Regions from separate parts of the Streptosporangium sp. G12 genome, predicted to be linked through region 3. Evidence: riboswitches for the same ligand, from Rfam matches in the RefSeq annotation. Region 3 holds a riboswitch; each other region holds the start of a gene.
The links. A riboswitch is a leader RNA that binds a small molecule or an ion and turns the genes downstream of it on or off. The one in region 3 is predicted to bind S-adenosylmethionine.
Positions count from the first base shown of each region.

Region 1: linked by a shared signal. The riboswitch ahead of thrC (threonine synthase) and the one ahead of ACVCAG_RS25460 (aminotransferase class V-fold PLP-dependent enzyme) in region 3 are both predicted to bind S-adenosylmethionine.
Region 2: linked by a shared signal. The riboswitch ahead of ACVCAG_RS18880 (glutathione S-transferase C-terminal domain-containing protein) and the one ahead of ACVCAG_RS25460 (aminotransferase class V-fold PLP-dependent enzyme) in region 3 are both predicted to bind S-adenosylmethionine.

Region 1 covers NZ_JBRIQO010000054.1:23,817-31,502, forward strand. Annotated here, with positions in the region: gene ACVCAG_RS44590 (MFS transporter) at 1-858, opposite strand, end outside; gene ACVCAG_RS44595 (trehalose-6-phosphate synthase) at 942-2,366, opposite strand; gene ACVCAG_RS44600 (RNA polymerase sigma factor) at 2,597-3,154, shown strand; gene ACVCAG_RS44605 (alpha-lytic protease prodomain-containing protein) at 3,451-4,983, shown strand; SAM riboswitch class I at 5,202-5,344, shown strand; gene thrC (threonine synthase) at 5,359-6,654, shown strand; gene ACVCAG_RS44615 (MoaD/ThiS family protein) at 6,677-6,952, shown strand; gene ACVCAG_RS44620 (cold-shock protein) at 7,299-7,499, shown strand.
Region 2 covers NZ_JBRIQO010000011.1:242,106-249,791, forward strand. Annotated here, with positions in the region: gene ACVCAG_RS18860 (ABC transporter permease) at 1-132, opposite strand, end outside; gene ACVCAG_RS18865 (ABC transporter permease) at 209-1,180, opposite strand; gene ACVCAG_RS18870 (ABC transporter substrate-binding protein) at 1,177-2,952, opposite strand; gene ACVCAG_RS18875 (FAD/NAD(P)-binding protein) at 2,949-4,706, opposite strand; gene ACVCAG_RS18880 (glutathione S-transferase C-terminal domain-containing protein) at 4,703-5,638, opposite strand; SAM riboswitch class IV at 5,678-5,790, opposite strand; gene ACVCAG_RS18885 (DUF402 domain-containing protein) at 5,843-6,364, shown strand; gene ACVCAG_RS18890 (ABC transporter permease) at 6,422-7,174, opposite strand; gene ACVCAG_RS18895 (ATP-binding cassette domain-containing protein) at 7,167-7,686, opposite strand, start outside.
Region 3 covers NZ_JBRIQO010000017.1:93,847-101,532, forward strand. Annotated here, with positions in the region: gene ACVCAG_RS25440 (Rossmann-like and DUF2520 domain-containing protein) at 1-187, opposite strand, end outside; gene ACVCAG_RS25445 (SAM-dependent methyltransferase) at 519-1,484, shown strand; gene ACVCAG_RS25450 (cytochrome P450) at 1,640-2,839, opposite strand; gene ACVCAG_RS25455 (TerC family protein) at 2,867-3,733, opposite strand; SAM riboswitch class IV at 3,968-4,083, shown strand; gene ACVCAG_RS25460 (aminotransferase class V-fold PLP-dependent enzyme) at 4,136-5,479, shown strand; gene ACVCAG_RS25465 (NADH-quinone oxidoreductase subunit D) at 5,497-6,681, shown strand; gene ACVCAG_RS25470 (acyltransferase family protein) at 6,706-7,686, shown strand, end outside.

The DNA of each region.
Region 1 (7,686 bases), on a different contig from region 3:
CGCGACCAGGAGGGCGCCGAGGAACAGCACGGTCGGGGGCACCCGCAGGGCCAGCCAGGCCCCGGCCAGCCGCCCGGCCGCCATCCCGGCGGTGAACGCCGCGACCGCGGTCGCGGACACCGCCGCGGGCAGCCCGGTCTGGTCGGAGAACAGCTTGGCCGCCCACAGGTTGAAGGAGAACTCCGTCGCGACGCAGCAGAACAGCACGGCGGCGGCGAGGTAGAACCGCCAGCCGAAGCGGGCACGCCCCTCCGCGGCGGCGCCGCCGGTGGTGTCGCCGGGCTCGGGAAGCCGTACGCGCCCCATGACCAGCGCGAGCAGCGCGGCCAGCGCGGGGGTCACCAGCAGCGCGGCCCGCCAGCCGAGGGCGCTCTGCGCGGCGGCGCTGACCACGAACGGGACCCCGATGCCGACGATCACGCAGACGGCGTTGGCCTCGCTGATCGCCGCCGGGCCCGCGGGGCCGTGCCGGTCGTCGAGCGCGGCCATGCCCGAGTACAGGGTGATCGAGGACATCCCGCTGGCGACGCCGTACCCGAGGAGAGTGACCGGCAGCGCGGTGGGCGCCGCCGCGACCATGAGCGTGCCGGCGCTCATCCCGGCCATCCCGGTCCAGATGACGGCCCGGCGGCCGATCCTCCCGGTCAGCCAGGGCAGGGCGAGGCCGGTGATGATGCCGCCGACGGCCATCGCCGTCCCGTGCAGCCCGGCGACCGCCTGGGACACGCCCTGGTCGAGGCGGAGCAGCGGGAGCGCGGCGCTGAGGCCGTACAGGTAGGTGGCGAAGACACCGAGCTGGAGGTAGATCAGCCAGGTCGCGCGGTCGCGGATCAGCCGGACGGGCGCGATCGCGGTCAACTCGGTCTCCTGTACGCCAGAAAAGTGAAATAGCCACAAAAACTATCTCATACAGGTCTAAAACCGCTTAATGATCTGGGTCGTCACCCGAGGGCGTCGAGCTGCTCGGCGAACCACCGGTGCGGGGGGAGCGCGGTCGCCGCGGCGGCCAGCAGGACCCCCCTCCTGGCGCGCTCGTCCGAGGGCATCGTCAGGCCCTCGTGCAGCGCGGCGGCCGTGGCCGAGACGTCGTAGGGGTTCACCGTCAGCGCGTGCTCGCCCAGCTCGACGGCGGCGCCGGCCTCCCGCGACAGCACCAGCGCGCTGTGCGGCGACAGGATCGGCCCCTCCTTGGCGACCAGGTTCATGCCGTCGCGGATCGGGTTGACCAGCAGCACGTCGGCCAGCCGGTAGGCGGCCAGCGAGCGCGGGTAGTCGTCGTCGACGTTGAGGATCAGCGGGTCCCAGTCCTCGGTGGCGTACTCGTCCTCGATCTCCTCGGCGCAGCGCTGCACCGCCGCGGTGTACTCGCGGTACTCGGGCAGGTCGTGCCGGGACGGGTAGGCGAAGGCGAGATGGGTGACCCGGCCGTGCCACTCCGGGTGGGCAGCGAGGAACTGCTTGTAGGCGACCAGTCCCCGCACGATGTTCTTCGACAGCTCCGTCCTGTCGATCCGCACGATGAGCCTGCGGTCGCCCACCTGGGCGCGGAGCGCGGCCATGTGCGACTCCACGTCGGGCTCGGACGCCCGCGTCCAGAGCGCCTTGCCGTCCACGCCCAGGCTGTGGGTGCCGATCCTGGTCGTCCTGCCCGCGTGCGTGACCGTACGCTCCCCGCGGTCGACCCGCGCGCCGAGCACCGTCTCACAACAGTCCATGAACGCCCCGCCCCAGCGAGCGGTGAGGAAGCCCGCGTGGTCGGCGCCCAGGATGCCCTCTAGGAGCTCGGTCGCGACGTCGTCGGGGAGCAGGTTGAAGTATTCGGGCGGCGCCCACGGCGTGTGCGAGAAGTGCGCCACCCGCAGGTCGGGGCGCTCCCCCCTGAGCATGGCCGGGACCAGGCTCAGGTGGTAGTCCTGCACCATCACCCGCGCCCCGTGCGGGGCCTCCTCGGCCAGCGCCATCGCGAACGCCTCGTTGTAGGACTGGTACGACTCCCACTCACGGCGGAACCTGGCGTCGAAGTAGGGCCTGTTGGGGATGTCGTACAGGAGGTGGTGGACGAACCAGAGGGTGGAGTTGGCGACCGCGTTGTACGCGCGGTGGAAGGTCGCCGGGGGGATGTCGAGCATCCGCAGCGCCCCGGTGTCGTAGCCCGCCTGGTCGAGCCGGCCGCCGGGGGCCAGCCGCACGGCGCCGCGGTCGCCGTCGGACAGCGCCGCGCAGACCCACAGGACGTTGAGGTCTTTCGCGACCTCCGACAGGCCGGAGACCAGGCCGCCACCTCCCCTGCGCATGGACAGCGAGCCGTCCTCGGAGAGGGTGAAGGAGACGGGGCCGCGGTTGGAGGCCACCAGGATCGCGCTCATCGATTCTCCTTGAGCGTGGAGACCCCAAGGTTAACCGGCACCTGGTCGGGATGTCCTCGCTCTTCAGGTCATGGAAGGAACGGCGTCCATCGAATTGTGTCAGCTCTTGTCAGCAGGTGGAGTGATGAGCCCCGCTCTATCACCCTTTTTGTGGCGATGAGGGAGGGTCACCATCCGCGACCCCCGACCGTAGGATGTCCAGCGACCGTGACCGCTGATGGGGGCCCGTGATGGCGCTGGACGAGACGACCGAGGACCTGGCCCGATCGGCCGCCCAGGGCGACCACCGCGCTCTCGGCGAGCTGCTGAAGCGGATCGAGCCCGCCGTGCTCAGGCACTGCGGCCGGATCCTCCCCTTCCGGCAGGACGCGGAGGAGGCCTGCCAGGACACCCTGCTCGCGGTGGCGCGCAACATCGGCCGCTTCGAGGGGCGCGCACGGTTCAGCACCTGGCTGCACATCGTGACCGCCAACTGCGCCAGGACCACCTACCGCTCGCTGAAGCGCCGCGCGGCCGAGCAGAGCTCCGACGAGCTGCCGCTGCAGAAGCCGGACGTCGCCCGGGTGAGCGTGATCGCCGGGTCCCGGCTGGACCTGCTCGACGCGATGGAGGCGCTGGAGGCCGAGAAGCCGGAGCTGGCCCAGGCGCTGGTGCTGCGCGACATCTGCCAGCTCGACTACAACGAGGTGGCCGAGCAGCTCCGCATCCCGCTGGGCACCGCCAAGTCGCGCATCCACCAGGCGCGCAAGTACGTCCAGGGCGCCCTGGGCGACGCCTACGGCTTCTGACCGCCGCCCGGTCCGCGAAAGGTGCCCAGCCGGTCAGGCTCCGACCGGCTGGGAGCGGTACCGGGCTGGGGCTTTCGACCGGCTGGAACGGCACCCGGTGAAGATACGGCAGGTGCGGACGGCGCCCGGTTCGGGGCGAGCCGCCGACGGAAACCGTTCGAGCGCACCTTCCGTGTGGCGTGCGGCTCCGGCGGCCTCACCTGATTTAAGGTGGCGTTGCCCGCATCATGTGATCAACCGGTGACATGTGGTGATCTCCCCTCGCGCTTCACAGGCAAAGGTCGAGGAGAGCCCACATGTTCCGTAGACACGTTGTCATCGCATCATGCGCCCTGACGGCCAGCGCACTTGCCCTGGCAGCCGTACCGGCCGGCGCCGAACGCCACGCGACGGGCGCCCCGGCCACGCCCGCCGCCGCGTCGGCCATGTCGGCCATGTCGGCCGCGCTGAAACCGCCACCGGGCATGCTGGCGGCGCTCGGGCGCGACCTGGGCCTGACCCCGGCGCAGGCCCAGGCCCGGCTGCTCAACGAGGTCCGGCTGACCCCGATCGCGACACAGCTGAGCAGAAGGCTCGGTTCCCGTTTCGGCGGCACCTGGCTCAGGGGAAGCACCGCGCACACCCTGGTGGCGGCCACCACCAGTGCCGCCGACATCCCCACGATCCTCGACTCGGGAGTCCAGGCCGAGATCGTCACCAGGTCACTGGCGGAGCTCACCATGATCAAGCGTGAGCTCGACGAGACCCTGCCGCCGCAGCCGCTCGTGTCGAGCGCGCGCTACGTCGACGTGAAGAGGAACAAGGTGGTCGTCCTGTCCACGCAACCCCAGGCGGCCGAGAACGTCATCGAGAGCGCCGAGGTGAACAAAGCGGCGGTAGTGGTGCTGCCCTCCACCGAGGTTCCCCAGCCGCTGTACGACCTGGTGGGCGGCGACGCCTACTACATCGGCGGCACCAGCCGCTGCTCGATCGGCTTCTCCGTGCTCAAGGACACCCGGCAGGGTTTCGTCACCGCGGGTCACTGCGGCAGGACCGGCGCCGCCACCACCGGCTTCAACCGCATCGCCCAGGGCACCTTCGAGGGATCGGTCTTCCCCGGCAGCGACTACGCCTGGGTCTCGGTCAACGACAACTGGACGGCCACCCCGACGGTGGACAACGGCCAGGGCGGCACCGCGCCCGTCGCCGGCGCCCAGGTCGCCGTCGAGGGAGCCTCGGTCTGCCGGTCCGGCTCCACCACCGACTGGCACTGCGGCCTCATCCAGCAGCGCGACGCCAGTATCACCTACCCCCAGGGCAACGTCTTCGGGCTGACCCGCACCACCGTCTGCGCCGAATCCGGGGACTCCGGCGGCTCGTTCATCTCCGTCGACCAGGCCCAGGGCGTCACCTCCGGCGGCTCCGGCGACTGCAACCAGGGCGGCACCACCTACTTCCAGCCGATCGCCCCGATCCTCACCGCCTACGGCCTGGCCCTGAGGACCACCGCGGGCAATCCGCCGCCGCCGGTCACGGGCACCTGCAACGGCTTCCCCAACACCCACAACGGCACCCTGGCCGCCGGTGGGGCCGCCTACCAGCCGAAGGGTCTCCACTACAGGCCGACCGCCGGGGGCCTCCACTTCGCCTGCCTGGACGGCCCCGACGGCACCGACTTCGACCTGTACCTGCAGAAGTGGAACAGGGCGGGCTGGTCGGTCGTCGCGACCTCCAGCAGCGCGGGTCCCGACGAGAGAATCTCCTACAACGGCACGCCCGGCTACTACCGCTACCGGGTGGTCTCCGTGGCAGGCTCCGGCTCCTACACCCTGGGGATCCGAGTGCCGTGACCGCTCCGGCGGGTCGCCTCCGGCGGCGACGACCGGGAAGGGGGCGGGACCCCGCCTGCCGTCCGGGGCGCGTGCCGGGTGCCCCGCGACCGGCGGCCAAGGTTCGATCGTCCGGTGGATAACACGCCATGTCTCGCACAGTGAGACAAGGAGTCAGGAGGGCGGCGGGTCGGGGTAGAGTGCTGAGGACCTGCGCGTCAGGTTTCCAACTGAATATTTGCTCATCCAGAGGGGTGGAGGGACCGGCCCTGCGAAGCCCCGGCAACCATCCCGGTTCAAGACTCGTGATCTGAACGAGGTCGGCCGGGACAGGTGCCAATTCCGGTCTGTGACCAGGGTGGTCCGCAGACGAAGATGAGGGAAAGGCCTCGCTTCATGGCGCTCGCAACCACTGAGAACAACACCACCTCCTCCTCCGGTCGTGCCGGCGACGCGCGAGACCGGCGCTTCGGCCCCGCCGTCGCCCTGTCCTGCCGGGAGTGCGGTGCCCGCTACGACCTCGGCCCCAGCTTCGCCTGTAACGAGTGTTTCGGGCCCCTTGAGATCGCGTACGACTTCGGGCGTGTGACCCGGGAGCGGATCGCCGAGGGGCCGACCAACATCTGGCGCTACCGCTCGCTGCTGCCCGTCCCCGACGACGTGGCCGCCAAGCCCAACATGGCGCCCGGCTGGACCAAGCTCGTCAACGCCGGCAACCTCGCCCGCGAGCTGGGCATCCGCTCCCTGCACGTGAAGGACGACTCCGGCAACCCCACGCACTCCTTCAAGGACCGCGTGGTGGCCATCGCCGTCGAGGCCGCCCGCAACTTCGGTTTCCACACTCTTTCCTGCTCCTCCACCGGCAACCTGGCCGGCGCCGTGACCGCCGCCGCCGCGCGGGCCGGGCTGGACGCCTGCGTGTTCATCCCCTCCGACCTGGAGCAGGCCAAGATCGTCATGGCCTCCGTGTACGGCGGCAGGCTCATCGGCATCGAGGGCACGTACGACGACGTGAACCGCTTCTGCTCCGAGCTCATCGGCGACGAGCTGGGCGACCAGTGGGGCTTCGTCAACGTCAACCTCCGGCCGTACTACGCGGAGGGGTCCAAGACCCTGGCCTACGAGATCGCCGAGCAGCTCGGCTGGCGCATCCCCGACCAGATCGTCATCCCGGTCGCGTCGGGCTCGCAGCTCACGAAGATCGACAAGGGCTTCAAGGAGCTGGTCGCGCTCGGCCTGGTCGAGGACAGGCCGTACAAGATCTTCGCGGCCCAGGCCGAGGGGTGCTCCCCGGTCTCCGCCGCCTACAAGGCGGGCCACGACGTGATCCGCCCGGTCAAGCCGGACACGATCGCCAAGTCGCTGGCGATCGGCAACCCGGCCGACGGCCCGTACGTCCTGGACATCGCCCGCCGCACCGGCGGTGCGGTCGAGGACGTCACCGACGCCGAGATCGTCGACGCGATCCGGCTGCTGGCCAGGACCGAGGGCATCTTCGCCGAGACCGCCGGGGGCGTCGTCGTCGGGGTGCTGCGCAAGCTGGTCGCCTCGGGCACCCTCGACCCCGACGCCGAGACCGTGGTGCTCAACACCGGAGACGGCCTCAAGACCCTCGACGCGGTGGCCGCGGAGGCGCGCCCGACCGCGGTGATTCGGCCTTCTCTTGACGCATTCCGTGCGGCTATCGCCTAGAAATCGTGAAAGGTACTGAATTATGAGCGTTTCTGTGCGGATTCCGACGATTCTCCGGACTTACACCGATGGTGCCGCCGAGGTGAACGGAGAGGGTGAGACCCTGCGCGATGTTCTTCAGAAGCTCGACGCGGACTTCCCGGGGATCGGCGCCCGGATTCTTGATGAATCGGGAAAGATCCGACGTTTTGTCAACGTCTATGTAGGGGATGAGGACGTCCGTTTTGTCGACAACCTCGACACGGCCACGCCCTCCGGCGTCCAGGTCTCCATCATCCCGGCGGTGGCCGGAGGTTGATTCTCCCGCCCTGACGCGGCGCTGACCGCCCCGCGCCACCCTCGGGGCACCCGCGACTCCACGGCACCCGCCCGGCTCCGGCCGGGCGGGTGCCGTATTTTATGATGCAAGCTCATATTCGTGGACTAGATGGATGATGTAACCCTTAACTAACTAATAGTGATAGTGAAACTCTGTTCTCGTACTAAAAGCTCTCGTAAAGCGGTAGTTTGGTGCTTGACTCTGTTGCCCTACCGCTTCCCACAGGTATGGTCGGAACGATCGACGTGGCGAAGTCCGTCCCGGCGATTGAGGACTTCGCGAGAGGAATGGGCGTCGTCCTTAAGACCAGTAAGAGGAGTCGCAAGTGGCGCAGGGCACCGTCAAATGGTTCAACGCGGACAAGGGCTACGGCTTCATCGCGGTAGACGGTGGTAAGGATGTGTTCGTCCATTACTCCGCGATCATGATGGACGGCTACCGGGCCCTCGAGCAGGGCCAGCGGGTCGAGTTCGAGATCACCCAGGGTCAGAAAGGTCCCCAGGCGGAGTCCGTCCGGGCGGTCTGACGTAGCCGTTTCGTGAATTCGCAGGGAAGAGCCGGTGGATCCCGCGGTATCGCAGTCCGCTGGATCCTCACCGCCCAGGCCCGGCTCGCCCCCCTTCAGGCGAGCCGGGCCTTCGCGTCGTACGGGACACGTGGCCGCACGCGGCCGCGCGGGGGTACGGGTCGAGAGGCGGGGTGGTGGTGCGCGG
Region 2 (7,686 bases), on a different contig from region 3:
CAGGCCGGGCGCCAGGGCGGCGACCGCCAGGAACAGCAGCGGCGCGACCAGCGGCGCGCTGAAGCCGTACCCGCGCCCGGCCGGAGCCGGGGCGACGGCCGCGACACCGGGGACCTCCGTGATCGTCGTCATCGGCTTCTCCTCGGGTCGTACGGCGAGGGCGTCCCTCCCGGCGGGACCACCGCCGGCTCCTTGCGCGACGGGACCGTCATCGGCTCCTCCTGAGGCGGGGGTCGATCGCGAGGTAGGCGAGGTCGACGATCGTGCTGACCGTCACGTAGGCGAGGGCGGATACCAGCACGACGGCCATCACCAGGGGCATGTCCTTGCCGTTCACCGCGCCGACGGTGACCTGGCCGAGTCCCGGGCGGCCGAACACGGCCTCCACGATGATCGCGCCGCCGAGCAGGAAGCCGACGAACCAGCCGGTGAGGGTGACGGCGGGGAGCAGCGCGTGGCGCAGCGCGTGCCGGGCGACGAGCCGCCACTCGGTGATGCCGCGCGAGCGGGCGGTCACCGCGAACGGCTCCTCCAGCGCCCGTTCCAGGCCCTCGCGGAGCACCTGGCCGAGCACCCCCGCGATCGGCAGCCCGAGCGCGAGCCCCGGCAGCACGAGGGAGACGAGTCCCCTGTCCCCGGCGACGGGGAACCAGCCGAGGGTGAAGGAGAAGACGGCGAGCAGCAGGATGCCGATGAGGAACGGCGGGACCGAGACGACGACCAGCTCCGCCAGCCCGACCAGGCCGCCGAGCCAGGGGCGGCGGCCGGCGGTGGTCAGGGCGAGCACCAGGGCCAGGACGACCCCGAAGAGCGCGGCGGTGAGCGCGAGCTGGATCGTCGGCCAGATCTGCGAGGCCAGGACGTCGCCGACGCCACGCTGCAGGATGTAGGAGCGGCCCAGGTCTCCCCGCAGCAGGCGGAGCAGATAGTCGCCGTACTGCTGGAGCGGGGAGCGGTCCAGCCCCCACTCGGCGATGATCTGCGCCCGCCGCTCGGGGGTGTCGAGGCCGTCGCCGACGAGCACGTCGACCGTGTCGCCGGGGGCGAACATCAGGGCGAGGTAGGCCGCGGTGGCGGCGGCCCAGAGCACGGCGACGCCCGCTCCGAGCCGCCGGACCACCGGGCCGAGCCACCCGGCGGCGGCCAGCCCCCGCCGCCGGGTGAGTGTGAGAGTGCTCACGTCCCTGTCCGGACGTCGTAAGCACTGTCGGGAGTGCCGGAGACCGGCTCGAAGGTGATCCCGGTGACCGAGGCGCGGTGGGCGATCTGGTCGGCGGGAACGTAGAGCGGGAGCAGGAGCGCCTCGTCGGTGACGACGGTCTTCTGCACCTTCGCGTAGAGCTCCTTGCGCTCGGCGAGGTCGGAGGTGGCCGACGCGTCGGCGAGCAGCTCGTCCAGCTCGGCGTTCCCGAACTTCGTGCGGTTGATCGCGGCGTCCTTCACCAGGATCAGGTTGAGCGCCGCCCCGGCGTCGGTGTCGCCGCGCGAGTTCTCGAAGATCTCGTACTCGTTGTCGTCGACGGCCTTCTGCGCGGTGCCCTGGTCCACGATCTTGACTTGGAAGTCGATCCCCGCGCTCTGCTTGACGGCCGCCTGGACGGCCTGGGCGAGGACGTCGCGGCGGTCGCGGACGAACGGCGCGGCGTTGACGGTGCGCACGGTCAGCCTCTTGCCGTCCTTGACCCGGAAGCCCTCGGCGTCGCGCTCCTTCCAGCCCGCCTCGTCGAGCAGCCGGTTGGCCCGCGCCGGGTCGTCGCCGAAGGTCTTCTCCAGCGAGGGGTCGTAGAACTGCGGGCTGCCCTGGCCGATGACGCTCCAGGCCCGCTTGGCGGTGCCCTGGTAGACGGAGGTGAGCACCGCGTCCACGTCGACGGCGTCGCGGAAGGCCTCGCGGACCCGCCTGTCGTCGAACGGGGGGCGGGAGACGTTGAAGTAGTAGGAGAACGCGCTTCCGGAGTTGAGGCTGGTCTCCAACCTCAGCTCGGGGTCGCCCTTGATGAGGCCGATCTCGGTGGCGGGCACGCCCTCGATCACCTGCACCTGCCCGGAGGTGAGCGCGCCGACCCGTACCGCCGCCTCGGGCAGGAAGCGGTACGTGATGTCGGCCAGGTGCGCCGGCCCTTGGTGGGCGGAGCCGGTGGGCGGCCAGTTGTAGTTCGGGTTGCGCCTGTAGTGGACCTCCTGGCCGGGGACGAACCGGTCGAGGACGAACGGCCCGGTGCCGACCACGTCGACGCCGCCCGCCTTGAGGTCCTTGGCGCTCTTCAGCGACTTCGGGGAGACCTGGCCCGCGTACGGGGAGGAGAGGAAGTCCAGGAACAACCCGTCGGGGGCCTTCAGCGTGACCTTCAGGGTGTGCGGCGCGGTCGCCTCCGCCCTGTCGAAGTTGCGCAGCTGGACGGCGCTGACCGCGGCGTTGTAGCCGGGCGAGACGAGCTGGTCGAGGTTGGCCTTCACCGAGGCGGCGTCGAACTTCTCGCCGTCGTGGAAGGTGACGTCGTCGCGGAGCTCGAAGGTGTAGGTCAGCCCGTCCTCGGAGACCTTCCAGGACGTGGCCAGCCACGGCAGGAACTCGCCGTTCCGCCCCCGGGCGATCAGGGCGTCGAACTGGTTGTGGACCAGCAGGCGGGCCTTGTTCTGACCCCACTGGTGCGGGTTGAAGGTGATCGGCTGTGTCTCCACCGCCCACACGAGCGACCCGCCGTCACCACCGTCACCACCGCCGCCCTCACCGCCGGCCGCCGCGCTCGGGGCCCCGCTCTCGGCTCCGCACGCCGTGAGCGCCAGCACCCCGGCGAGCGCCAGGGCGCCCCATCGCAACTTCACGTTCTTCTCCTCGTGCTTCGGTACGACATGCCTCTGTACGGCGTGCTGCTGCGCGGCGGGCTCGGACGGCTCGGTGAGGCGCCGGCCGGGACGACCGGCGTGATCGGGGTGATCGGGGCGGTTCATGCGACGTGCCGTCGTATCTGGGTTCCGGCGGCCTCGGACAGCACGATCCGGGCGAGGGCGTCGGCGTGGCGGAAGAGCGGGGCGTTGAGGTGCGGCCTGGCGAAGCCGCCGGTGGCCCGGCCGCCGACGACCCAGGGGCCGAAGGCGAACCTGCGGGGGTGCGGGGTGCCGGACCTGTCGAGCAGGCGGCGGTCGGCGGGCCGTACGCTCACCAGACCCGACTCCTCGTCGAGCTCGCCCCGGTCGCGGAGCGCGGCGATGAGCGGGTCGACGGCCCGGCTCACGCTGGGCGCGGGCAGCCTGGCCTCGACGAGGGTGGTGGCCGTCACGCCGCCGGGCACGGTGGGACTCTGTGCCCGCCAGCGCCCGTCGTGGTGGTCGACCTTGAGGTCCGCGCCGAGGAAGGTGACCACCCCCGCCCTGGCCAGGGCGCGCAGCTCCTCCAGCCGGGGTCCCGGCGGGCCGCTGGCGACGTAGCTGAAGAACCCGCCGAACCACGGGTCGGAGACGCCCAGCTCGGCGAGGACACCGTAGACGGAGAGCAGCCCGAGGATCATGGCGTGGTCGGCGCTGTGCGCCGGATCCGAACGTCGTTCCAGGTCGACGGTGAGATAGCCGCGCATCCACTTCTGCAGGCCGGCCTGGTCGCCGAACCGGATGCCGTCCAGCGGCCGGTCGAGCCGGTCGAAGTCGAGCCGGTCCGGGTGCCGGGGCACGGCCTCGCGGATCAGCCTGCGCATCCCGAGGCTGCGCCACTCCTCGGCGGCGAAGCCCTCCTCGAACTGCGCCCAGCCCAGTTTGGCGCGCTCGGGGTGGGCGGTGATGAGCTCGTGGTAGTACGCGAAGGCCAGCTCCTTGGCGACCAGCGGCCACACGTCGCGGCGGAAGTTCCACGGTCCCTCCCCCAGCGTCTCGCGGGTGAGGAAGCGCGGCACCGGCGGGCGGGCGCCGGTGAAGGGGTAACCGGTCTTGGAGTGGTACGGCACGCCGCGCCGCGACCCCACGCGCAGGAGGGGCTCGCGCCCGTTGGGCAGGTAGACCAGCTCCCCGTCGTACTCGCGGACGAACCGGCCGCCCCGGCCCGAGGTGAGCAGCACCATCAGGTCGACGAAGGCCAGCCCCATCCCCCGCACGATCACCGGCTCTCCCGCGGGAACGCCGTCCAGGTCGAGGTCCGCCGCGTAGCCGGTGGGCAGGTAGCGCAGCCCCCCGCGCGCGGCCAGATCGGCCAGCGCGCCCTCCTCCCTCGTCGGCGTCACGTCGCCGTGTCCCTGGGCCAGGATCACCGCGTCGGCCTCGATCGTCCGGCCGTCGTCCAGCGTCACCGCCTGCCCGCCGGGGACGTCGGCGAGGTCGACGGCGCGGGCGGCGTGCACGTGCACCCGGACGCCGCGCGGGGCGTTCGCCACCGCCTGCCGGAAGACGTGGGAGAGGTAGCCGTTCTGTGCCGGGCGGGAGGCGAACCTGCCGGGGTCGCCGCCGAGCCACTCGGCCAGCGTGGGTCCGGGGCGGATCGGTCCCTCGCAGCGCACCGACTCGTCGGTGAAGAGCGTCACGTCGGCGGCGGCGGAGTTCATCCAGAGCAGGTCCGGCTGGTCGTGGCGCCAGACGCGCCCGCCGCCCGGCGGGTGGGGGTCGATCACGTGGACGTCCAGCGACGGCCAGCCGAGCAGGTCGGCGGCGTTGGCGCAGATGCGCTCCACCAGGCAGGTGCCCGTCGGCCCGGCGCCGACGACGGCGATCGAGGCGCTCATATGGCGGCTCTGCGGTGCGGCTGGTCCCAGTCGGCGTGCGACGGCTCGACCGGGATCCGCCAAGCGTCGGTCTCGCCCGACGGACGGGCGACGACGGCGAAGTCGGTGTTCTCGCGGAAGGCGGGGTGGGCGTACAGGTCCCTGGCGTAGGCCCACAGGTTGGGGAAGGCGGTCAGCGGGCGCTCGCTGATCCTCGCCGCCGGGTTGTCGCTCAGGTCGAAGCGGAGCAGGGTCGGCCAGAGCCGCACGTCCGCCTCGGTGATCCCCGAGCCGAACAGGAACCTGCGGTCGGCCAGGCGGGCGTCCAGCTCGTCCAGGAAGGCGACCACGGCCCCGCGCGCCTCGGTGTACGCGGCCTCGGTGGTGGTCGCCGCCACGCGGCCCGCCGCCGTGTTGACGATCTCGTAGATCCTCGTGTTGAGCTCGTCGATCTCCGGCCTGAGCTCCTCGGGGTAGAGGTCGGCCTCGGGGTCGCCGCCGAACCGGGTGGCCAGGTCGATCGTGATGTCGGGGAAGTTGTTGCTGACGATGCGGCCGGTCGTCCTGTCCCACAGGACCGGCACCGAGACGTGCCCGTCGAAGCCGGGCTCGGTCACCTCGTACGCCTGCCGAAGGATGGTGAACCCGTTGACCGGGTCGGCCCCGCGCCGCTCGCGGAACGCCCACCCGCGCCCGTCGCGCTCGTCGTCGACGTAGGAGAGCGAGACCACGTCCTGGAGTCCCTTGAGGGAGCGCACGATGGACGCGCGCTGCGCGTACGGACAGACGGCCGCGACGTAGAGGTGGTAGCGCCCGGGCTCGGTGGGGAAGGCGGGTGTGCCGATCCGCCCCTGGAAGGGGTAGCGCGGGCCGGGCCTGCCACCGGGCCGGTAGTGGCCGTGGGTGTCGAGGTCGACGGGGCTCGCGTGGTTCAGTGTGCTGGTCTTCGACATGTGGCGCTCCCGGCATGTCTCGGTGACCCTGGTTGAGGGGGTCCGCGCTTGCGGCACGCCCACCGTGCCGCCAGGTCTCCCCCGGAGGCACCCCGCCGCGGTGCGAGGGTTGCCGGTCAGCCAGCCGGGGCTTCTCACTGACGCTCTTAACCTATTTAGAAGGTAGGAAATACATAGATCTCTGTCAAGGCTTAGTGTCGTGGAATGTCCTATGAGAGCGTGAACGTGGTCTACCGCAAGTACGACGGATCACTGCACTGGCATCACCGCGGCCTGCTGCTCGGCGAGGACGAGCACGGGGTGTGGACGGGCTGCGTGGCCGACTCCAGTGGCCACAAGGGCGACGGTCCCGCGGTCCCCTGGCCGCATCCGTTCGTGATGCTCTTCCCGCGCGACGCCTGGTGGACGGCCGCCTTCAACGCCGCCCCGCACAAGCACGAGATCTACTGCGACGTCTCCACGGTGCCGGAGTGGAGAGACGGCGAGGTCACCATGGTCGACCTGGACCTCGACGTGATCCGGACCCGCCGGAACCTGCTGAAGGGCCGCCCGAGCAGGGTCTTCCTGGACGACGAGGACGAGTTCGAGGAGCACCGGGTCAAGTACGCCTACCCGACCGACGTGGTCGAGAACGCCCGAGCCTCGGCCGCCTGGCTGATGGAGGCCGTCACCTCCCGCACCGCCCCCTTCGGGGACGCGCCGCGCTGGCTCACCCTGGTCGGCTGAACCATGGGCGGGGGTGCCGGGGGTGGCGACCCCCACCGCCCCGGCACCCCCGCGACCTCAGCGGGCGCGGTGGCGGAACATCCTGGCGGAGAGGACCGCCGAGACCAGCAGGAAACCGCCGCACCAGGCCAGCGCCTTCCACGGGTCGCCCCCCACGGGCCGGTCGAGCAGCAGGCCGCGTACGGACTCGATGATCGGCGTGGCCGGCTGGTTCTCCGCGAACCCGTGCAACCACGCGGGCATGGTGTGCACCGGGACGAAGGCGCTGCTCGGGTAGGGCAGGAACATCACCAGGAAGGTGAAGGCGCCCGCGGCCTCCGGCGTCCTGGCCAGCAGGCCGACCAGGGCCGAGACGGCGGACATGGCCAGGACGAACACCACCAGGACGCCCACCGCCGCGGCCCAGCCGGACAGGCCCGCGTCCGCCCGGAAGCCGAGCAGGAACGCGACGGCGAACACGATGGCGAGCGAGGTGAGGTTGCGCACGGTGCTCGCGGCCACGTGCCCGCCCAGGAACGCCCCGCCGCCGACGTCCATCGACCTGAACCTGTCGACGATCCCCCGGCTCATGTCGTGGCTGACGGCGACCGCGGTCAGGGAGGCGCCGTAGGAGGCGCACATGACGAGGATGCCGGGGACGGCGTAGGTGACGTAGTCGGTGCCGGTCTGTATCGCGCCGCCGAACAGGTAGACGAACAGCAGCATGACCAGGACGGGCATCAGGAACGAGGTGAGCAGCGCGTCGAGGTTGCGCAGCGACAGGCGGACGGCACGGCCGGTCATCACCGGCCAGGCGGCGAGTTCAGACACCGGCCCGCTCCCTGTCCGTCAGCGCGAGGAACGCGTCGTCGAGCGTGGCGCCGCGCACGGTGAACCTCTCGACCGCCGAACGCCCCGGGTCCACCTCGTCCAGCAGGGCGCGGATCCCCGTGGCGCTCCCGTCGGTGGCCGCCCCGACGGTCAGCGTGGCGAGATCGGCGTGGAGGGCCCGCGCCCCGAGAAGGCGCGTCACCTCGGCGAACGACCGCGCGTCGGACAGGACGAGGTCCAGCCGCCAGGCGGCGACCCTCGCCTTGAGCTCGTCGGCGGTGCCCTCCGCCACCACCCGCCCGCCGTCGAGCAGCGCGATCCTGTCGGCCAGGCTGTCGGCCTCCTCCAGATACTGGGTGGTCAGGAAGACCGTGGTACCCGTGCCGGTGAGCTGGGTGATCACCTCCCACATCGCCTGCCTGCTCCGCACGTCGAGACCGGTGGTCGGCTCGTCGAGAAAGATCACCGACGGCGCGCCGACCAGCCCCGCGGCCAGGTCCAGCCGTCGCCAC
Region 3 (7,686 bases):
CGTCCTCCGGCCGGGTGGGGACGAGCCCGAGCCGCTCGACCGCCCGCTCCCTGGAGGCGTCGGAGACACCGCTCGCCGCGACCACCCGATGCCCCGCCCTGACGAGCGCGGCGCCGAGCGCCGAACCGACCCTGCCCGCTCCAACCACTCCGACGGCCAGCCGTGCCGGGCGATCGACTGCGTCCATGACGTCCCGTCCTTCGACCATGTGGGGCTCCGTGCCCGATTGACCAGCGTAACGGGCCGTGCCGTCGCAACCGTGGCAAGACGCGGGTTCGTAGCGGTCGGTAGCGGAGGCGAGGCTCTTCCCGAGGGACCCCGGCCGGGCGGACCGGGAGCGTACCGGGCCCGCCGGAGAGCCCGCAGGCCCGGCGCACGCGGCGATCCAGCCGGCGGCGCGCCGACGCGGCGTCGACAACGATCGCGCGAACCGGTGACAGAATGTAGTCATGCATTCACTCGAAGCGTCAGCGCGAGTCGATCTCGTTCCCCCGCCCCGGCGGGTAGCGTCTGAGAGCGTGTGGCTCACCTGGCGTGCCGCGATGGAGCATGCGCTCTACGGCGAAAGCGGCTTCTATCTCCGGGAGCGCCCCTCCAGCCATTTCCGGACATCGGTCGGCGCCTCCCCCGTCTTCGCCGAGGCCGTGCTGCGCGAGCTGGCCGCGATCGACGAGGCGCTCGGCGGCCCCGGCGTGCTCGACCTGGTCGACATCGGCGCCGGTGAGGGCGAGCTGGCCGCGGGGGTGCTCGCCGCGGCGCCGCCCGCGCTCCGGTCGAGACTGCGGGTGACCGCGGTCGACCTGGCGCCCCGGCCGCCGGCGCTGCCCGAGGAGATCGTCTGGTCGAGGGCCGCGCCGGACGGGATCCACGGGCTGGTGATCGCCAACGAGTGGCTCGACAACGTGCCGGTCGACATCGCGGAGCAGACGGCCGACGGGCCCCGGCTGGTCATGGTCAACGTCACCGACGGTGAGGAACGGCTCGGCGGCAGGCCCTCCGCGGCGGATCTCGCCTGGCTGGACCGATGGTGGCCGATGCGGGCCATCGGGGAGCGGGCCGAGATCGGCAGGCCGCGCGACAGGGCCTGGGCGTCGGTGATCGTACGGCTGGCGCGCGGCAGGGCGGTCGCGATCGACTACTCCCACTCCCTGGACGACCGGCCGCCGTACGGCACGCTGGCCGGCTATCGGGACGGGGCGATGGTCGCGCCCGTGCCCGACGGCTCGTGCGACATCACCGCCCACGTGGCACTCGACGCCTGCGCGGCCTCCGGCGAGAGCGCCGGAGCCGTCACGACGGCGCTGACCACGCAGCGCGAGGCGTTGCGCGCCCTCGGGATCACCGGAGGCCGCCCGCCGGTCGAGCAGGCCAGGAACGACCCGCGCGGCTACCTGCAGGCCCTCGCGAGGGCCTCGGAGGAGGCGGAGCTCATCGCCGCGAGCGGCCTCGGCGGGTTCGGCTGGCTGTCGCAGAGCCGTCGCTGACCCGCCGAACCGACGTCGTTCCGGTGGGGCCGCGGTCCGGGCGGAGCCGGCGGGGCGCCGCCCGGCCGGCGTGCCCTCGTCGACGGACGGCACGGGCCGGTCACACCCGTGGCCCGTCCGCGTCGTCCGCTCCGGCTGCTTCGTCCGAGGCCGGTTCAGACCCGCACGTCGAGGGAGGTGAGACCCCGGATGACGTAGCCCGGTCCCCAACCGGGCTCGGCGGCGAGTTCCATCTTCGGGGCCCTGCGCAGCAGGGCGCCGAAGGACTCGATCAGCTCGACCCTGGCCAGCGGTGCCCCGAGGCAGAAGTGGATCCCGGCGCCGAAGGAGATGTGCGGGTTGTCGGCCCGGCCCACGTCCAGGCGGGCGGGGTCGGCGAAGACCTCGGGATCGCGGTTGGCCGAGCCGAACAGCAGCGCCACCTCGGTGCCGCGCGGGATGTCGACCCCGCCCACCGAGATGTCCTCCAGCACCCAGCGCTCGAACATCTGCAGCGGGGTGTCCCAGCGCATCAGCTCCTCGACCGCCGTGGGCAGCAGGGCGTGGTCGGCGCGGAGCCGGTCCAGCTCGGCCGGGTTGCGGAACAACGACCACCAGCCGTTGCCGGTGACGTTGACGGTGGCCTCGTGCCCGGCGTTGAGCAGCAGCACGCAGGTGCCGACCAGCTCCTCCTCGGTGAGTCTGTCACCCTCGTCGGCCACCAGGGCGAGCGCGCTGATCAGGTCGTCGCCGGGGTCGGCCCTGCGGGCGCGGGCCAGCTCGACGAGATAGGCGGAGAACTCCTCGGCCGCCCGTACGGCCGTGTGCTGGGCCTCGACCGACGGCTGGAGCTCGTACATGCCGCAGATGTCGGCCGACCAGGGCCGCAGCAGGTGCCGGTCGGCCTCGGGGACGCCGAGCATCTCGGCGATCACGGTGACCGGGAGCGGCTCGGCGACCTCGGCGATCAGGTCTCCGCCGCCGCGCTCGACGAAGTCGTCCACCAGTTGCCCGGCCATCCGGGCGACCTTGGGGCGGAGCGCCTCGACCATGCGGGGGGTGAACGCCTTCGACACCAGCCGCCGGAGCCTGGTGTGCACCGGCGGCTCGACATCGAGCATTCCCGCCCTGATCACCCGCCAGAACGGGTCCTGAAACTCGGGGTCGTCCGGCCTGCCGAACTCCTGGTGCGAGGCCACGTGCAGGTAGGAGCGGCCGAGCCTGCGGTCCCGCAGCAGCGCGTTGACGTCGGCGTGCCTGGCCACCAGCCACTGGCCGGTCGGTTCGAAGAAGCTGACCGGCCGCTCCCGCCTCAGCTCGTCGTAGACGTCATAGGGGTGGGCGACGAATTCCGGATTCCAGGGATCAAAGCGCACGTAAGCATCGTAATCCCCGGTTCAGGATCAGGTCTGCTCGTCCGGCTTCCCCCTCTCGACCGGCTCGTCCGTCCGGCCCGCCGGAACCCCCTGACCCACCGGGGTCCCCGGGGTGTTCGTGCCCTCCGGCGTCTCCGGACCGGCCTCGCCCTCGGTCTCGTAGCGGGAACGCAGCTCGACCGGCCTCCGCCCCGCCTTGCCGCGCATCCGGATGTTCAGCAGCTCCACCAGCAGCGAGAACGCCATCGCGAAGTAGATGTAGCCCTTGGAGATGTGCTGCTCGAACCCCTCGGCGATGAGCACGACGCCGATCAGCACCAGGAAGGACAGGGCGAGCATCTTGATGCTCGGGTGCCGGTCCACGAAGCGGCTGATCGGCCCGGAGGCGACCAGCATCACGATGACCGAGACGATGACGGCCGCGATCATGACGCCCAGCTCGTCGACCATGCCGACCGCGGTGATCACCGAGTCGAGCGAGAAGACGACGTCGAGGATCATGATCTGGATGATCACCGAGGTGAAGGACGAGGCGACCTTGCCCTCGGAGTGGTGGGACTCCCCCTCCAGGCTGCCGTGCATCTCGTGGACGCTCTTGCCCAGCAGGAACAGGCCGCCGAGTATCAGGATCAGGTCGCGCCCCGATATCCCCTGCCCGAAGACCTCGAACATCGGCTCGGTGAGCCTCACCACCCACGACAACGCCAGCAGCAGCAGGAGGCGGCTGAGCAGGGCGACGGCGAGACCGAGCTTGCGGGCCTTGTCGCGCTGCTCGGGCGGGAGCTTGCCCACCAGGATCGAGATGAAGATGATGTTGTCGATTCCCAGGACGATCTCCAGGGCGACAAGGGTGAAGAACCCTATCCATATCTCCGGGTTGGTCACCCAGTCCATTGCTTCCTCCTTCGTCGGCCGACGCCCGAACGCACCGCCGGCCCAGCTGCCTGAATGCTTCTTCGACTGACTGCCTGGACGACCGGGGGACGCCCGGAGTTCCTTTCCCCTCATCACGCTTCGCTGTCAAATCCGCCGGGCGTTCCCGAGGACGCCCGCCCCGGCTCCGATATCGGGTTGATCACGTTTCGGACTTGCGGGGCACCGCGAGGTGTCGGTTATAGTTCCCCCGTAGGTCATGAGTGCCAGTGACAAGCCCCGGCTCGCTGGCCGGCAACCCTCGCGTCCGCGGCGGGGTGCCCCGGGTGAGGACCTGGTCCGGCACGAGGTGTGCCGGGCAAGCGCGGGCTCCAGGCACCTGTGTCATGGGTTGGGGTCCGATGACCTCGAAGGAGCCCTGGCATGTCCACCCTGACGATCTTCACCCCCGCGAGCCCCGCGATCCCCGCGAGCCCCGCCCCCGTCGCCCCGGCCACCCCCGCCGCTCCGGTGACCGTCCCCGGGACCTACGCGTCCGGTGACCGCCCGATCCCGGCCGTGCTCGGCTCGGACCTGGAGGTCCCGGTCAGGGGCGGCAGGCTCGTCCGCTACGCAAACCTCGACTACGCCGCGAGCGCCCCCTGTCTGGAGCCGGTGAGCGTCGCCGTCGCCGCCGCGCTCCCGGCCTACTCCAGCGTCCACCGCGGCGCCGGGTACGCGTCCCAGCTGACCACGGCCCGCTACGAGCAGGCCAGGCACACGGTGCGCGCCTTCGTCGGCGCCCGTCCCGACGACTCGGTGATCTTCACCCGCAACACCACGGACGCGACCAACCTGCTGGCCCGCAGCCTGCCCGAGGGCACCACCGCCGTGGTCTTCGACACCGAGCACCACGCCTCGCTGCTGCCCTGGGAGCGGGTCGTGCGGCTGGCGGCCCCCGCCTTCCCCGGCGAGGCCGTCCGCGCCGCCGACGACGCCCTCGCCTCGATCGACGGCCCCAAGCTGCTGGTCGTGACCGCCGCCTCCAACGTCACCGGGGAGCTCTGGCCGATCGCCGCGCTGGCCCACATCGCCCACCGCCACGGGGCCCGCGTCCTCGTCGACGCCGCGCAGCTCGTCCCGCACCGCCACCTCAACCTGACGGCTCTCGACCTGGACTACGTGGTCTTCTCCGGCCACAAGCTCTACGCGCCGTTCGGCACCGGCGCGCTGATCGGCCGTTCCGACTGGCTGGCCGAGGCCGAGCCGTACCTGCGGGGCGGCGGCGCGGTGAAGGCCGTGAACGACGACGGCACCGAGTGGCACGACGACCCCGAGGCCCGGCACGAGGCGGGAACCCCGAACGTGCTGGGCGCCGTCGCGCTCGCCGCGGCCTGCGACGCCCTGACCGCCACCGGCTGGACCCCGCTGGTCCGCGAGGAGGAGCGCCTCCTCGAGCGCCTGCGCGCGGGCCTCGCCTCCGTCCCCGGCGTGCACGAGCTGTCCCTGTGGGGCCCGGACCACCCGCGCGTCGGCATCGTCTCCTTCGTGGTGGACAGCTTCACCGCCCGCGAGGTCGCCGAGGCCCTGTCCGGCGACTACGGCATCGGCGTCCGCGACGGCAAGTTCTGCGCCCACCCCTTCGTACGGCACCTGCTGGGCGCCAAGGACGGCGGCTGCGAGGACGTCACCGCCTCCGCCGTCCGCGCCTCCATCGGCATCGGTACCACCTCCGAGCACGTCGACCGGTTGATCGACGCCCTGCGGGATCTTGCCTCGCGCGGCTGACGTGACAGCATGGCCCTATGACTGAAGGCGCGCCCCGCGAGCTGAGCGTGGGAATGGGGGCGGGAGCCGAGGCCGTGCGGGGGGCGCACGGCAAGGAGCTCGCGACCGAGGACATGATCCTCAACATCGGTCCGCAGCACCCGTCCACGCACGGCGTGCTGCGGCTGCGGCTCACCCTGGACGGGGAACGGATCAGCTCGGCCGAGCCGATCGTGGGCTACATGCACCGGGGCGCGGAGAAGCTCTTCGAGGTGCGCGACTACCGGCAGATCATCGTGCTGGCCAACCGGCACGACTGGCTGTCGGCGTTCGCCAACGAGCTGGGCGTCGTGCTCGCGGTGGAGCGGATGCTCGGCATGGAGGTGCCGGTCAGGGCGGTTTGGACGCGCACGCTGATGGCCGAGCTCAACCGGGTGCTCAGCCACCTGATGTTCCTCGGCTCCTACCCGCTGGAGCTCGGCGCGATCACCCCGGTCTTCTACGCGTTCCGGGAGCGCGAGACCCTCCAGGCCGTGATGGAGGAGATCTCCGGCGGGCGCATGCACTACATGTTCAACCGGGTCGGCGGCCTGAAGGAGGAGATCCCCGAGGGGTGGACGGGCCGGGTCGCCCAGGCCGTGGCCGACGTGCGGCGACGGCTGCCCGACATCGAGAACCTGATCGTCGGGAACGAGATCTTCCTCGCCCGCACGCGCGGGGTGGGCGTCCTCGACCGCGAGACGATCATGCAGTACGGCGTGAGCGGCCCCATCGCCCGCGCCTCCGGCGTCGACGTCGACCTGCGCAGGGACGAGCCGTACCTCGCCTACGGCGAGCTGCCGGTGAAGGTCGTCACCCGGTCGGCGGGAGACTGCCACGCCCGCTTCGAAGTGCTGCTGGAACAGGCGAAGGTCTCCCTCGACCTGGCCGACGCCTGCGTGGAACGGCTGCTCGACCTGCCCCCGGGGCCGGTCAACCAGCGCCTGCCCAAGGTGCTGAAGGTTCCCGAGGGCCACACCTACGCCTGGACGGAGAGCCCGCTCGGCCTGAACGGCTACTACCTGGTCTCGCGCGGGGAGAAGACGCCGTGGCGGATGAAACTCCGCTCGGCCTCCTTCAACAACGTCCAGGTGCTGCGCGAGATGCTCCCCGGCCACCTGGTCGCGGACATGGTGGCCATCCTGGGCTCGATGTTCTTCGTCGTCGGCGACATCGACAAGTGACGAGTAAGGCACGGTTGGAACCGCATGACCGAACCCGGTGAGGATCAGGAGAGGGCGACTCCCCCCGTCTCCTCGGCGCTCCCCACACCTCCCGCACCTCCCGCCCCCTCGGTGTTCCCCGCACCCCCCGCCGCTCCCGTTCCGGGAGCCTCCGGGCCCGCCGCGACCGGAACCGCCGGAACTTCCGCCACCGCGACCACCGCGACCTCGGAGCCCGTGCCGCCCGAGGTCCCTCCGGTCGGGGACGGGCCACGGCGGGACCGGTACGTCGACTGGCTGCGCGCGTTCAGCCTGATCGTCGTGGTCGTCTGGCACTGGGCGTTCACGATCCTGCAGTGGGGCCCCGACGGCCCCTCTCCGACGAGCCCGCTGGGCTTCACCTCGGGGCTGTGGATCCTGACGTGGCTGCTGCAGGTGCTGCCGCTCTTCTTCTACGTGGGCGGATACGTCCACCTGCTGTCGTGGAACCGGGCCTGCGAGCGCGGGGTGGGCATCGGCACCTTCGTGTCGCGGCGCATCCGGAGCCTCGCGATCCCCGCGCTGGCGCTGGCCGGAACCTGGATCGTGTTCGGCGCGCTCGTGGCGTGGGCGTTCGGGATCGAGTGGATGGACCGCGTGGTCCTGCTCGTCATCAGCCCCCTCTGGTTCATCGGCGTCTACCTCGTGCTGATCGCCCTGCTCCCGATCTCGCTCTGGCTGCACCGGCACTACGACGTGCTTGCCCTGATCTGGCTGGCGGGCGCGGCGCTCGTCGTCGACGTGCTGCGGCTGCGCTACGGGTACGAGGCCGCGGGCTGGCTCAACATGATCATCGTCTGGGGACTGGCCCACCAGGCGGGTTTCTTCTACGACAGGGTGGTGGCGCTTCCCCGCCGCTTCGACGTCGCCATCCTGTGGACCGGGTTGTTCGCCCTCTTCGGCCTGGTCTACTCGGGCATCTACCCGGGTTCGATGGTGGGCGTTCCCGGCGACAAGCTCTCCAACATGGCGCCGCCCACCTTCGTC